2 regions of the Sphingomonas sp. NPDC092440 genome follow, and region 1 is predicted to be linked to the other one. Evidence: riboswitches for the same ligand, from Rfam matches in the RefSeq annotation. Region 1 holds a riboswitch; the other holds the start of a gene.
The links. Region 1 has a riboswitch for cobalamin ahead of ACIQCS_RS10475 (TonB-dependent receptor domain-containing protein). Riboswitches for the same ligand answer to the same signal wherever they lie in the genome.

Region 1 (7,742 bases):
CTGAGCGACCGCTTCTCGGTGTTCGGGCGCGTCGAGAACCTGTTCGACGTGAAATATGAGGAAGTGTTCAGCTTCGCGACGCCGGGCGCGGCCGCCTATGGCGGCGTGCGGGTCGCCTTCTGAAACGCAAGGGGGAAGCGGCCGTGAAGCAGCGTACCGACGAAGAACACAATGCGAAGATGAAGAAGGTCCAGGCCGCCCAGGCCAAGAAGATCGCCACCAAGACGGTGGAGAAGGGCCTGGTCATCGTCCATACCGGGCCGGGCAAGGGCAAGACCTCCGCCGCGCTCGGCATGGCGGTGCGCGCGATCGGGCACGGCATGAAGGTGGGCATGGTCCAGTTCGTGAAGGGCGCGATGGCCACCGGCGAGAAGGCGGTGTTCGACCGCTTCCCCGAGCTGATCGAGTTCAAGCCGATGGGCGAGGGCTTCACCTGGGACACGCAGGACCGCGCGCGCGACATCGCCGTCGCGCGCGAAGCCTGGGAAGAAGTGAAGCGGATGATCGCCGATCCGGACTATGCGATGGTGATCGCCGACGAGCTCAACATCGTGCTGCGCTACGACTATCTGCCGACCGACGAAGTGCTCGCGGCGCTGGCCGCCAAGCCGGCGATGAAGCACGTGATCGTCACCGGCCGCAACGCGCCCCAGGCGCTGATCGACGCCGCCGACCTCGTCACCGAGATGGCCCAGGTGAAGCACCCCTTCCGCGAGCAGAACGTCAAGGCGCAGGCGGGGATCGAGTTCTGATGGCATCGGCCAAGCTCCTGGCCCTGCCGCTGCTCGCCCTGGGCGGCGCGGCGCTATGGGCCGGCGCCCCGGCATCGGCCCCGCCCGCGGGCAAGCCGAAGCGGATCGTCTCGATCAACCTGTGCGCCGACCAGCTCGTTCTGGCGCTCGCCGATCGCGGCCAGATCGCGGGGGTCACTCGCAACGCCACCGATGCCGAGATGTCGGGCGAGGCGGCGAAGGCGCGCGGGCTGCCGGTGCTGAAGAATTCGGCCGAGCAGATCCTCGCGATCGATCCCGACCTGATCATCGGCATGCCCGCCAGCCGCAGCGCGCCGATGCGCGCGCTGAAGGGGCATCAATACAATCTGCTCGATCTCGAAACCGCCAACACGGTCGACGAGATCTACGCCTCGATCCGCCAGACCGCGATGGCGGTCGGCCATCCCGAGCGCGGCGAGGCGCTGGTCGCGCGCATGGCGGCGCAGCTCGCCGGGATCGGCCGGCCGGGCGGCGGCAGGGTCGCGGCCTATTACCAGCGCCGCGGCTTCATGACCGGCACCGGCACGCTGATCGACGATCTGATGCGGCGCATGGGGCTGGTGAACCTGGCCGCGAAGCTCGGCAAGCCGCCGCTCTCGCAGCTGAGCATCGAGGAGATGGTGGCGGCCCGGCCCGATTACCTGATCGTCGAGAGCGCGACCGACAAGGTCGCCGACCAGGGCACCGAGATGCTCCACCACCCGGCGCTGGCGGGCATCCCCCGGATCAGCATCCCTCAGGCCTGGACGGTCTGCGGCAGCCCCGCCTATGTCGATGCCGCGCGGGGAATGGCGCGGCAGCTGGCCCGTTTTCAGGATCGGACCCGAGCCCGATGACACTCTCCCGCCCCTTGTTGATCGCCGGGCTGCTGGCCCTGACGCTGGCCGCCGCGATCGGATCGCTCCTGTTCGGGCCGGTCCATCTGTCGCTCGCCCGGATGTTCGCCGCCTTTGCCGGCCATGGCGACCGGATCGCCACCACCATCCTGCTCGAGCTGCGCCTGCCGCGCATGCTGCTGGGCCTGGGCGTGGGCGCGATGCTCGGCCTGGCCGGTGCCGCGCTGCAGGGCTATCTGCGCAACCCGCTCGCCGAGCCATCGGTGCTGGGCACTTCCAATGCCGCGTCGCTCGGCGCGGTCGCCGCGCTCTATTTCGGGCTGGCCGAGCTGCATCCGGTGGTGCTGCCGGCGCTGGCGGTGCTGGGCGCCCTGCTCTCGCTGGCCGGCCTGTCGGCGCTGGCCGGGCGCTCGGAGAGTCCGCTCACCCTGATCCTTGCCGGCATCGCGATCGCCACTTTGGCCACGGCCGGAGTCAGCCTCGCGCTCAACCTCTCGCCCAATCCCTTCGCGGCGATGGAGATCATGACCTGGCTGCTCGGCAGCCTGGAGAACCGCTCCTTCGCGCATGTCTGGATCGCCTATCCCTGCATCGCGATCGGCGCGGCGCTGCTGCTGTGGGACGGGCGCTCGCTCGATGCGCTGACCCTGGGCGAGGACGGCGCGCAGGCGCTCGGCGTCGATTTGCGGCGCACCCGCATCCGGCTGCTGCTCGGCACCGCGATCGGCGTGGGCGGCGCGGTGGCCGTGTCGGGCGCGATCGGCTTTGTCGGCCTGATCGTGCCGCACCTGATCCGTCCGCTCACCGATCGCAGCCCCTCGGCGATCCTGATCCCCTCGGCGATCGGCGGCGCGGCGCTGCTGACCTTGGCCGATCTCGCGGTGCGGCTGATCGACACGCGGAACGAACTGAAGCTCGGCGTCGTCACGGCCTTTCTCGGCGTGCCGGTCTTCCTGATCCACCTGATGCGGGAGCGCCGGCTATGGTGAGCATAAGCCTCGAGAATGTCGCCGTCGCGCTCGGGAAACGTATCGTGGTGCAAAATGCCAGCACCCGATTCGCGCCCGGAACGCTGACCGGCATCGTCGGTCCGAACGGTGCGGGCAAGTCGACGCTCGCCCGCGCGATGCTGGCGCTGGTGCCGCATACGGGCCGCATCCTGGTCGACGGCGCGGAGGTGGCGACGATGCCGCGCGCCGCGCTCGCCCGGCGCGTCGCCTATTTGCCCCAGGGCCAGACGCTGCACTGGCCGCTCACCGTGGAGCGGCTGGTCGAGCTGGGCCGGCTGCCGCATCTCGCCCCGATGTCGCAGATCGGCGCAGCCGATACCGCCGCGATCGAACGGGCGATGGCGCGCGCCGATGTCGCGGTCCTGCGCGACCGCGTCGCCACCGAACTGTCCGGCGGCGAGCGCGCCCGCGTCCTGCTCGCCCGCGCGCTGGCGGTGGAGGCTCCCGCGCTGATCGCCGACGAGCCGCTCGCCAGCCTCGACCCCGGCCACCAGATCGACGTGATGGCGCTGCTCCATGCCGAGGCCCGCGCCGGCGGCCTGGTGATCGCGGTGCTGCACGACCTCACCATGGCCGCGCGCTATTGCGACCGGCTGGTGCTGATCGACCGGGGCGCCGTGGTCGCCGACGGCGCCCCCGCCGAGGTGCTCACTCCGGCCAATCTCAAGGCCGTCTATGGCATCGATGCGCGCGTCGAGCTGGGCGGCGACTGGCCGACGATCACTACGCTGGGCCGCAGCCGGTGAGCGACACCGCCTTCTACCGCGCGCAGGGCCATGTCGCGCTGCCGCTGTTCGATCGCGCCCTGGTGGAGGCCGCCCAGGCCGACATCGCCGAGCATATCGACCGGCTCTCGCGCGCCATGTACCTGCCCTTCGACAAGAGCTGCCCCGATGCCCCGCTCACGCAGCGGCTCGACCGGATCTATGCGCACGACCGCAGCCAGGCGAACCTGCTGCGCGTCGCGATCTGCACCGACGCGCATCGCGGGCCCCGGCTCCAGGCGATCGCCAACGATCCGCGCCTGCATGCCGAAGCCGAGCGGATCGGCGAGCGCGCCCTGGCCGGCAAGGTCGTCCGCGTCCGCGCCAGCATCGCCAGCTTTCCCGAGCATCGCCACGCCTGGCACAGCGATGTCGCCCGCGACGACGGCACGTCCTGCGGCCAGGTCTGGACCACGGCCTGGATCCCGCTGTGCGATACCGGCCCCGGCAATGGCGGGCTGGAGATCATCCCCGGCCGCCAGCCGGCGCCGCTGGCCAGCGAGACCGATGGCGGCCTCAGGATCACCGAGGAAGCGATCGCCGGCATGCCGCGCCTCCAGCCGGAATGCCCGGCCGGCACCGTGCTGTTCCTCGATCGCTTCACCCCGCATCGCACGCTCCCCGCGGACAAGGCGCGCTTCGCGCTTGTCGTCTGGATGAAGGCCGCCTAAGGGCAGCGCCGCGACAGGTTCCCCGGAGACGGGGATGAAAAGGGAACGGGACAATCCCGGCTGCCCCTGCAACTGTAAGCGGCGAGCCATCGGCCTGATGCCATTGGGTGTTGCACCCGAGAAGGCGGCCGGACCGGCAACGACCCGCGAGCCAGGAGACCTGCCCGTCGCGGTCGTCTTTCGTGCGGACAGGGTGTGCCGGGCGGACGGGGGTGAACCCGAGCGACGACAGGCTTGGCCGCGTGCGTGCGCGGCCGATGTCGCTCGCCCCACAGGGCATCGGCATCGGCCCTGTGCGCGTGCGGCGTCGTTATGGGTTGCACGCAATGAAGTCCGTTCTCCGTTTCTCCGCCTCGCTCCTCGCCCTGGCCGCCGCGCCCGCGGCCTTCGCCCAGCAGGCGCCCGCGCCCGACGCGGCAGTGGCCGAGGACAGCGACCAGATCACCGTCACCGCCACGCGCGCGCCGGTGAACATCGATCAGGTCCCCGCTTCGATCACCGTGCTCGACAAGGCGGCGATCGACCGCAGCCAGGATATCGGCGCGACCGAGCTGTTGCTGCGCACGCCCGGCATCAGCGTCTCGCGCAACGGCGGCTATGGCACCTCCACGTCGCTGCGCATCCGCGGCGCCGAAGCCGACCAGACCGTGGTGGTGATCGACGGAGTGAAGCTCAACGATCCCGCGGCCACCGGCGGCGGCTATAATTTCGCCAATCTGCTGGTCGGCGACGCGGCGCGCATCGAGGTGCTGCGCGGGCCCCAGTCGATCCTGTGGGGCAGCCAGGCGATCGGCGGCGTGGTCAACATCGTCACCGCCGCGCCGGAGAAGGCGCTGGAAGGCAGCTTCGACATCGAGGCCGGCTCGCGCGAGACGGTAAGCGCCCGCGCCGCGATCGGCGGCCGCACCGGCCCCTTGCGCTGGCGCCTTGGCGGCCAGAGCTTCACCACTGCCGGCATCTCCGCGATCGCGCCGGCGTTCGGCGGCAAGGAGACCGACGGCTACACCAATCGCAGCGCCACCGGCCGCGCCGAGCTCGCGCTGGCGAGCAACCTCAGCGTCGAGGTGCGCGGCTATTATTCGCGGGGCCATACCGAGATCGACGCGACCACCGGCGACAGCAGCGACTATTCGCTGAACGAGGAGTTCGTCGGCTATGCGGGCGTGAATCTCGACCTGCTGGACGGGCGGCTGCGCAACCGCTTCGCCTATGCCTATACCGACACCGATCGCGACAGCTATGGCCCCACCCGCGCCCGCCCGCTCAGCTTCGAATCCAACGGCCGCAACCAGCGGCTGGAATATCAGGGCAGCTTCGCCTTCACCAAGCGCATCTCGGCGGTGTTCGGGCTGGAGAACGAGAATTCGAAGTTCCGCAGCCGCTCGCCCGCGGCCGCACTCGCCACGCCGCTCCCGGCATTCGCGCGCGGCAATGCCGAGATCACCAGCGCCTATGCCCAGCTGAGCGTCGAGCCGATCGACGGCCTCACGCTCAACGGCGGCATCCGCTATGACGATCACAACCGCTTCGGCGGCCAGACCCTGTTCGCGGCGGGCGGCGTGTGGCGCCTGTCGACCGGCACGATCCTGCGCGCCAGCTATGGCGAGGGCTTCAAGGCTCCGACGCTCTACCAGCAGTTCAGCGAATATGGGAACACCGCGCTCGATCCCGAGCGGGCCAATGGCTGGGAAGCCGGCGTCGAGCAGCAGCTGTTCGGCCGCAAGCTGACTTTCGGCGCGACCTGGTTCGAGCGCATCACCACCAGCCAGATCCTCTTCAACGGCTGCACTCCCACCTCGACCGTGCCGCTCTGCTTCGTGCCGGGCACCACCACCCGCCGTTCGGGCTATTATTCGAACGTCGCGCGCGCGCAGGCGCACGGTATCGAGGCTGCGGGCGCGCTCCGCCTGGGCAGCTTCACGCTCGACGGCAATTACAGCTGGATCGTCGCCGAGGACCGCTCGCCGGGCACCGCGAATTTCGGCAAATGGCTGCCGCGCCGCCCGCAGAACAGCGCCAACGGCTCGATCAGCTACGCCTTCCCCTTCGGTCTCACCACCGGTGCCGCGGTGCGCTGGTCGGGGCACAGCTTCGACAATGCGGCCAACACCACCCGGCTCGACGGCTATACCCTGGTCGACCTGCGCGCCGAGCTGAAGGCCGGCGACAATCTCAGCGTGTTCGCCCGCGCCGAGAACCTGTTCGACGAGACCTACATGACTGCCTATCGCTACGGCACGCTGGGCCGCAGCATCTATGCCGGCATTCGCGGGCGCTTCTGATGGGAGAAGGCACTATGACGCAGGCACGCGCTTCCACGCTCTGGATCATGCTCCTCACGCTCGCGAGCATGGCAACGAGCTTCGCCCTTGCCTGCACGGCCCCGGTCGCGGCGCTCGCCGCGCTGGCGGCGGTGCACCTGCGCCGGCGCGACGGGATCGCGCTGGCGCTCGCCGCCTGGGGCGCCAACCAGGCGGTGGGCTTCCTGTTCCTCCACTATCCGCACGACCCGAAGACGCTGCTCTGGGGCCTGGGGCTCGGCACCGCGGCGGCGGGATCGGCGATCGGCGCCTATGCGGCGCTCGCCCGGCTGCGGGCGGAATCGATCCCGGCCCGGCTCGCCATCGCCTATGTCGCTGCGTTCGTGGCGGGCAAGCTGGTGACCCTGTGCTGGGCGGCGGTGCTGGGCGGCGTGGCGATCACGCTCCATCCGGGCTATTCGCTCGACCAGTTCCTGCGCAACGGCGCGATCCTGATCGGGCTCTACGCCTTCTACCGCCTGCTGCGCGCGCTCGGCATGCCCGCGCCGCGCCAGCAGCGCGCCGCCGCCTGATGCTGAAGCGCGTCGCGGACGGCCCGGCGGTCGTCGCCTGCAACACCTGTCGCCATTCCGCGGATACGCGCGAGGATGGCGATGGCGTGCGCGGCGGCGCCCGGCTGGTCGCCGCCCTGCAGGCGGTGCAGGCGAGCGACCCGCGCTATGCCGGCGTCGCCGTGCAGGAAATGCCCTGCCTGTTTGCCTGCACCGATTTCTGCACCGTGCATCTGCGCGCGCCGGGCAAGGTCGGCTATGTCCTCGGCCGGTTCACGCCGGACGAGGAGAGCGCGCGCGCCATTCTCGACTATGCCGTGCACCATGCGGCGAGCGAGCATGGCCGCGTGCCCTACTCCGCCTGGCCCGAGGGTATTAAGGGCCATTTCATCACCCGCACCCCACCCGCTGGATTCGTCGCCGAATGACCTTTGCCTCGCCTGCCGATTTCCGTGCCGCGCTCGCCGGTCTCCGCGGCCCCGACCAGGGCGCCATCGCCGCCGCCCGCGCCCGCCAGGCCGAGCTGACCAAGCCGGCCGGCTCGCTCGGCCGGCTTGAGGACATCGCGATCTTCCTCGCCGGGTGGCAGGGCACCGCAAGGCCCAGGATCGCGCGCGCCCGCGCCGCGATCTTCGCCGGCAATCACGGCGTGACCGTCCACGGCGTCAGCGCCTTCCCGGCAAGCGTGACGGCACAGATGGTCGCCAATTTCGAGGCCGGCGGCGCGGCGATCAACGCGCTGTCGGGCGCGGCCGGGCTGGAGCTGCACGTGACCGCGCTCGATCTCGACAGGCCCACCGCCGACTTCACCACCGCCCCCGCGATGACCGAGGCCGAATGCCTCGCCGCGCTCGCTGCCGGCGCCGCGGCAGTGAC
Region 2 (7,742 bases), on a different contig from region 1:
TGATGCGGGCGGCCAGCTCGACCATTTCGCCCTCATGGATCGGCGTCGTGAAGTCGACGCGGTCCGAGGCGGCCATCACCATCACTTTCCGCGTGTCGCGCGTGGAGGCGATGAAGGCGGCCTTGCCGAGCATGCGCAGCGCATCGCCGCCGAACAGCGTGCCGTAATGGTTGGTCTGGGGCGGGAACACCATGTCGGCCATCACCAGCACGCCCTCCGGTTCGGCTTCGGAGCCTGTCGGGGATGGGGCGAGGGGCGGCAGGGGGGCTGCCGCTCCCTCGCGCGCCACCAGTGTGAAGCGGCCGCGCGTGCACAGCCGCCGCTCCCCGCTGAGCAGCGCCTCGGCGAGCAGCTCGACTTCGACGTCGAGCGAGCGGGTGCCGGTGCGGACCACCCGGCCCGTCGCCTCGATCAGTTCGCCCTTCAGCGCGGGGGCGGCGAAGTCGATCCGTTCCGAGGCGGCGGTGACGAAGGGCGCCCGGCCATGGCGCGAGGCGGCGAGGAACGCCACCTTGTCCATGTGCGCGAGCGCGACTCCGCCGAACAGCGTGCCATGGTGGTTGGTGTCGCCCGGGAACACCATGTCGATGAGGCGGACGACACCCGCCATCAGGCCGGCTCCGCCACGCGGACGCGCAAGGTCCGCGCCGCCGCGACCATCGCGTCGATCGCCGGCCGCACTTCCTCCCATTTGCGGGTCTTCAGCCCGCAATCGGGATTCACCCAGAGCTGCTCGGGCGCCAGATGCGCCTGGGCAAGCCGCATGAGCTGGACGATCTCGTCGACCGAGGGTACGCGCGGCGCGTGGATGTCGTAGACGCCCGGCCCGATCGCGCTCGGATAACGATAGGCGGCGAAGCCCTCGAGCAGCTCCATCTGCGAGCGGGCCGTCTCGATGGAGATCACGTCGGTATCCATCGCGCCGATCGCCGGCAGGATATCGTTGAACTCCGAATAGCACATGTGCGTGTGGATCTGCGTCGCATCGCCCACGCCCGCGGCCGTGAGCCGGAAACAATCCACTGCCCAGTCGAGATAGGCCTGCCAGTCGCGCTTGCGCAGCGGCAGGCCCTCGCGCAGCGCCGCCTCGTCGATCTGGATCGCCTTGCAGCCGGCCTTTTCGAGATCCACCACCTCGTCGCGGATCGCCAGCGCGATCTGGGCGCAGGAGGCCGAGCGCGGCTGATCGTCGCGCACGAAGCTCCAGTTGAGGATCGTGACGGGGCCGGTGAGCATGCCCTTCATCGGCCTGTCCGTGAGCGACTGGGCGTAGCGCCACCATGCCACCGTCATCGGCCTGGGGCGCGAGACATCGCCATAGAGGATCGGCGGGCGCACGCAGCGCGAGCCATAGGACTGGACCCAGCCGTTCACCGTGAAGGCGAAGCCGGCGAGCTGCTCGCCGAAATACTGGACCATGTCGTTGCGCTCGAACTCGCCGTGCACCAGCATGTCGAGGCCCGCTTCCTCCTGCCAGCGGACGGTGCGCTCGGTCTCCTCGCGCAGGAACTGTTCGTACGCGGCATCGCCGAGGTTGCCGCGGTTATGCTCGGCACGGGCATGGCGCACCTCGGCGGTCTGCGGGAAGGAGCCGATCGTGGTCGTGGGGAAGGGCGGCAGTGCCAGCACCGCCGCCTGCGCCGCGGCGCGGGCCGCATAGGGCGACTGGCGGCTGCGCATCGCTTCGCTGACCGATGCGGCGCGGGCTGCGACCAGCGGATCGTGGATGCGCGGCGAGACCGTGCGCGCCGCCGCGGCCCGGCCGGAAGCGGCCAGCTTTTCCGCCACCCAGTCGCGGCCGCCGTTCAGCGCGTCCTTCAGCGTCACCAGCTCGTCGATCTTCTGCACCGCGAAGGCGAGCCATTGCTTGATCTCGTCGTCGAGCTTCGGCTCGAGCGCGAGGTCGACGGGCACGTGGAGCAGCGAGCAGGACGGGGCGAGCACGATATCGCGCATGGCGGCGATCGGCTCGATCCGGTCGAGCAGCGCCTCGAGGTCGGCGCGCCAGATGTTGCGGCCGTCGATCACGCCGAGCGAGAGCAGCAGGCCCTTGGGCGCGGCGACAAGGATCCGATCGAGCTGGTCCGGCGCCCGCACTAGATCCAGGTGCAGGCCGGCGACGGGCAGGTTCACCGCGAGGGTGAGATTGTCCTCCAGCCCGCCGAAATAGGTGGCGAGCATGATCTTCAGGCCCAGGCGCGGCAGCTTGGCATAGGCGCGGGTTACCGCCGCGCGCTGGCGCTCATCCAGGTCGAGCGCCAGGATCGGTTCGTCGATCTGCACCCACTCGGCGCCGGCATGGGCGAGCTGGGTGAGCACCGCCGAATAGAGGCCGAGCACATCGTCCAGGAAGGCGAAGGGATCCACGTCGCGCCCCTTGGCAAGGCTGAGCCAGGTGACGGGGCCGAGCAGCACCGGCCGCGTCTCGTAGCCGAGCGCCTTGGCCTCGCGATATTCGTCGACGATCTTGGAGGAGGAGAGGGCGAGCTTCTGTCCCGCGGCCAGCTCGGGGACCATATAGTGGTAGTTGGTGTCGAACCACTTGGTCATTTCCTGGGCGGTATGGCCATGGCCGTGCGCGCAGCCCGCGTCGTCACCCGTGGTGCCGCGCGCCATCGCGAAATAGGTGCCCAGATCGGCGGTGCCGGCGGCAACGCCGTAGCGCTCGGGAACGGCGCCCAGCATCAGGCTGGTGTCGAGCACGTGATCGTAGAAGGAGAAGTCGTTGCTCGGCAGCCAGTCGGCGCCGAGTGCGGCCTGGCGGGCCCAGGCCGCGGCGCGCAGGCCGGCGGCGGCTTCGAGGAGCTCCGCCTCGGTGGATTTGCCGCTCCAGAATTTCTCGAGCGCGAATTTGAGCTCGCGCCGCGGGCCGATCCGCGGAAAGCCGAGCGTGGCAACAGTGACGGTCATGGTCTTCATACCCCGATGAAGGACGGGGGAGACCGGCTTGGACACAGGCAGGCCCGGACGGTCGCCCGTCCGCGGCATGCAAGCGGCCAGACCGGGCACCCCGCCGGTGGACGTTATCGCGTCAAAGGCAGGTCTCCTGGCTTGCGGGTCAGCGCGGACGATCCGTCTTCCCAGGGCGGTAAGGCCCCAGTGACTTGGGTGGATCGCCGCTCGCCGCTTACAGTTGCGGGGGCAGCGCCGGACTTGCACCGGCTTCCCGTCTTAGCTTCCGGGCAGGCCGGAAGAACCTCGACACCCCAAGCATCCGCTTGTCCGCGGCCGCCGTCAAGGGTCATATAAAGATATCTTTATATTTGGAATTGCACCTGCCCGGCGAAGCGGCTAGGGCGCCCGCATCGCGGCCGGCGATTCCCGGCGCGCAATCGATTCACATCTGGAGACAGCTCGTGGCTACCGTGCTCGACAAGGATTACGTCGTTAAGGACATCACTCTGGCGGATTTCGGCCGCGCCGAGATCAATATCGCCGAGACGGAGATGCCCGGCCTGATGGCGCTGCGTTCGGAGTTCGGCGCGTCGCAGCCGCTCAAGGGCGCGCGCATCACCGGCTCGCTCCACATGACGATCCAGACCGCCGTGCTGATCGAGACGCTGACCGCGCTCGGCGCGCAGGTCCGCTGGGCGACCTGCAACATCTTCTCGACGCAGGACCATGCCGCCGCCGCCATCGCCGCCTCGGGCGTGCCGGTGTTCGCGGTGAAGGGCGAGAGCTTGGCCGAATATTGGGACTATGTCGGCTCGATCTTCGACTGGGGCGACGAGACCTGCAACATGATCCTCGACGATGGCGGCGACGCGACCATGTTCGCGCTGTGGGGCGCCAAGCTCGAGGCCGGCCAGTCGTTCGGCGAGCCGGAGAATGACGAGGAAGTCGAGATGCAGCGCGCGGTGAAGGAATTCATCAAGCGCAAGCCGGGCTACCTCACCGAGACGGTGAAGAACATCAAGGGCGTCTCGGAAGAGACCACCACCGGCGTGCACCGCCTCTATCACATCGCCAAGAAGGGCGAGCTGCCCTTCCCGGCGATCAACGTCAACGACAGCGTCACCAAGTCGAAGTTCGACAACCTCTATGGCTGCAAGGAATCGCTGGTCGACGCGATCCGCCGCGGCACGGACGTGATGCTGGCCGGCAAGGTTGCGACCGTCGCGGGCTTCGGCGACGTCGGCAAGGGTTCGGCCGCGTCGCTGCGCAACGGCGGGGCGCGCGTGCTCGTCACCGAGATCGACCCGATCTGCGCGCTGCAGGCGGCGATGGAAGGCTATGAAGTCGTCACGATGGAAGAGGCGGTCACCCGCTCGGACATCTTCGTGACCGCCACCGGCAATGCCGATGTGATCACCGCCGAGCACATGGCCGGCATGAAGAACATGGCGATCGTCTGCAACATCGGCCATTTCGACAGCGAGATCCAGATTTCGGGCCTGTCGAACTACAAGTGGACTGAAGTGAAGCCGCAGGTCGACCTGGTCGAGTTCCCGGACGGCAAGCAGATCATCATCCTGTCGAAGGGCCGCCTGGTGAACCTGGGCAACGCCACCGGCCACCCGTCGTTCGTGATGTCGTCGTCGTTCACCAACCAGACGCTGGCGCAGATCGAGCTGTGGACCAAGTCGGACACGTACAAGAACGACGTGTACGTCCTGCCGAAGCACCTCGACGAGAAGGTCGCCGAGCTGCACCTCGAGAAGCTGGGCGTGAAGCTCACCAAGCTCTCGAAGAAGCAGGCCGATTATATCGGCGTGCCGGTGGAAGGGCCGTTCAAGCCGGATCACTATCGCTACTGATCCTATCGCGGGCGCTACTGATCCTATCGCGGGATCGTGCGAGAACGAGAATGGGCCGCGCTCCCTGGGGGAGCGCGGCCCTCTTCGTTAAGGTCTTCGTTACTGTAACATTGTTGTAATTATGCAACGCACTGAGAGAAAGCGTTGTGGACCCGCAACTAACCCACCGTTTCCTACGTCCTGATCCTGCTTCGGACAAAAGCTAGCAACAATCGATTCCGAGGACGGGACAGTCTTTTTCTAAAGGGATGTAGCATGCGTCGTTTTCTCTCCCCCCAGCACGACCGCTTGTCATTGACCGCGTCTGCCGCGGTTCTTGCTCTTGCTCTGATGGCCACCCCGGCGGCCGCGCAGACTTCCGACCAGACCCAGGCGCAGGACGCCCCGGCTGCCCAGGACGATCAGCCCGCCGCTGCCGAGGGCACGATCGTCGTGACCGGCTCGCGCATCGCGCGCCCCGAGTTCGACACCGTGCAGCCGACCCAGGTGGTCGGCGCCGCCCAGATCGAGTCGCGCGGCTACACCAATGTCGGCCAGGCGCTGCGTGAAATTCCGTCCTTCGGCCCGCCGGGCAACAGCGCGGTCGGCGCGCAGTCGTCGTTCGGCCCGGCGCAGACCTTTGTCGACTTCTTCGGCCTCGGCACGCAGCGCACGCTCGTGCTGGTCAACGGCCGCCGCTTCGTCTCGTCGAACACGGCGAGCATCTTCGGCCCGGTCTCGCCGGGCAGCCAGGTCGACCTCAACAACATCCCGACCACGCTGGTCCAGCGCATCGAGACCGTCGCCATCGGCGGCGCGCCGATCTACGGCTCGGATGCGATCGCGGGCACCGTGAACGTCATCCTCAAGAAGGATTATGAGGGCCTGGAGATCGGCGGCCAGTACGGCATCTCGCAGGAAGGCGATGCCCCCGAGGCGCGCATCAACATCCTGGCCGGCAAGAACTTCGCCGGCGGCCGCGGCAACATCGTGATCGCGGGCGAGTACAACAAGACCACCGGCTTCACCTCGGCCGACCGGGCGATCACCGCGGCGGGCAACTTCTTCGGCACGCCGCCGGCTTCGCTGGGTTCGCCCTTCCAGCGCGTGCTCTATCCGTCGCAGCGCTACACCGCCTTCACTTCGGGCGGCGTGCCGTTCAGCGACGACGATTTCCTCGCCTCGCGCTCGGGCATTCGCGATGCCAGCGGCCAGCTCCTCCAGTTCGGTCCCAATGGCCGCCTCGTCCCGCTCAACCTCGGCACGGTGATGCGCCAGGGCTTCATCAGCAGCGGCGGCAACGGCTTCGACCTGCCGGCGCAGAGCAACCTGCTCACCAGCTCGGAGCGCTACCTGGTCAACGCGCAGCTCAACTATGAGCTGACCGACCATATCCGCTTCTTCGGCGAGGCCTGGTATTCGCACAACAAGGGCGTCAACCTGATCGACCAGCCCAACTACAACACCGCGCTGTTCGATGCCGCCGGCACGCCCGACGGCAACCTGCTGCTGTCGATCAACAATCCGTTCCTGAACCCGGCCGACCGCGCGACGATCGCGGCCAACCTGCCGGCGGGTGCGACCCAGTTCTATGTCGGGCGCGCGCTTTCCGACCTGACCACCGGCCGCGCCGAGGCGAATGTCGAAACCTATCGCTTCGTCGGTGGCTTCGCGGGCGACTTCTCGCTCGGCAGCCGCCAGTTCCAGTGGGAAGTGTCGGCGAACTACGGCCGTTCGCAGACGGTCGGCAAGAACTACGAGCTGGTCAACGACAACTTCTTCAACGCGCTCGACGCGGTGCAGGACGTCAACGGCAACATCGTGTGCCGTCCGGGCTACACCAACTCGCCCGCCCAGACGATCAGCAGCACCTGCGCGCCGCTGAACATCTTCGGCGTCGGCCAGGCGAGCCAGGCCGCGAAGGACTATATCTTCGCGATCGCCCGTCCGGTCTCGACCAACGATCAGCTGGTGTTCAACGCGAACGTCACCGGCCCGGTGTTCTCGCTGTTCGGCAACGACGTCAGCGTCTCGCTCGGCTATGAGCATCGCCGTGAATCGACCAAGTTCGATCCGGGCTCCTACTATTACGGCCATGACAATGGTGACGGCACGCGCACCCAATATGGCCGCATCATTCCGATCGATCCGATCAAGGGCTCGTTCAATACCAACGAAGTGTTCGGCGAACTTCGCGTGCCGTTCGTTACGCCGGAAAACGGCCTGAGCTGGCTGAAGACGGTCGAGTTCGACGGTGCGGCGCGCTGGGTGCACAACTCGCTGTCGGGCGGCGATCTCACCTGGACCGCGGGCGGCCGCATCGGCTTCGTCCGCGACATCACGTTCCGCGGCAACTTCACGCGGTCGATCCGCTCGCCGGCCATCACCGAGGCGTTCAACCCGACCTCGCGGGCCTTCGACGTGGGCAGCGATCCGTGTGACACGCGCTATGTCGGCAGCGGCCCGAACCCGGCCGTCCGCAAGGCAAACTGCACCGCGGCGGGCATCGACACCACCAACTTCACGTCGAACTACAGCGACTTCACCGTGCCGGTGACAGTCTCGGGCAATCCGGGGCTGAGCAACGAGAAGGCGAATAGCTGGACCGTGGGCGCGGTGATCCAGCCGAGCTTCGCGCGCAGCTTCACGCTGGCGGTGGACTGGGTGGACATCAAGCTGACCGACGCGATCACCTCGCTCGGCGGCGATGACATCCTCAATGCCTGCTATGACTCGCCCAGCTATCCGAACAGCTTCTGCGGCCTTGTCGATCGTGATGCCAACGGTCAGATCACGATGATCCGCGAAGGCTATTACAACGCGGCGTCGTACAAGACCTCGGGTCTGACGGTCACCGGCGCCTATCGCCTGCCGCTGGAGCGCGTCGGGCTCAACAATGCCGGCGTGATCGGTCTCTCGGTGAACTATTTCTACCGCGACAAGCTGGAGCAGCGCGTCGGCACCGGCGACGTCAACCATCTTGCGGGCGAGATCGGCTATCCGCAC

Region 2: linked by a shared signal. The riboswitch ahead of metE (5-methyltetrahydropteroyltriglutamate--homocysteine S-methyltransferase) and the one ahead of ACIQCS_RS10475 (TonB-dependent receptor domain-containing protein) in region 1 are both predicted to bind cobalamin.

What each region holds. Positions count from the first base shown of each region.
Region 1 is NZ_JBIVQA010000005.1:174,814-182,555, reverse strand. It holds gene ACIQCS_RS10505 (TonB-dependent receptor domain-containing protein) at 1-123, shown strand, start outside; gene cobO (cob(I)yrinic acid a,c-diamide adenosyltransferase) at 144-752, shown strand; gene ACIQCS_RS10495 (ABC transporter substrate-binding protein) at 752-1,609, shown strand; gene ACIQCS_RS10490 (iron ABC transporter permease) at 1,606-2,598, shown strand; gene ACIQCS_RS10485 (ABC transporter ATP-binding protein) at 2,592-3,365, shown strand; gene ACIQCS_RS10480 (phytanoyl-CoA dioxygenase family protein) at 3,362-4,054, shown strand; cobalamin riboswitch at 4,053-4,237, shown strand; gene ACIQCS_RS10475 (TonB-dependent receptor domain-containing protein) at 4,381-6,336, shown strand; gene ACIQCS_RS10470 (hypothetical protein) at 6,351-6,887, shown strand; gene ACIQCS_RS10465 (DUF1636 domain-containing protein) at 6,887-7,294, shown strand; gene cobT (nicotinate-nucleotide--dimethylbenzimidazole phosphoribosyltransferase) at 7,291-7,742, shown strand, end outside.
Region 2 is NZ_JBIVQA010000003.1:312,083-319,824, forward strand. It holds gene ACIQCS_RS06940 (hotdog domain-containing protein) at 1-610, opposite strand, end outside; gene metE (5-methyltetrahydropteroyltriglutamate--homocysteine S-methyltransferase) at 610-2,910, opposite strand; cobalamin riboswitch at 3,019-3,216, opposite strand; gene ahcY (adenosylhomocysteinase) at 3,357-4,757, shown strand; gene ACIQCS_RS06955 (TonB-dependent receptor plug domain-containing protein) at 5,088-7,742, shown strand, end outside.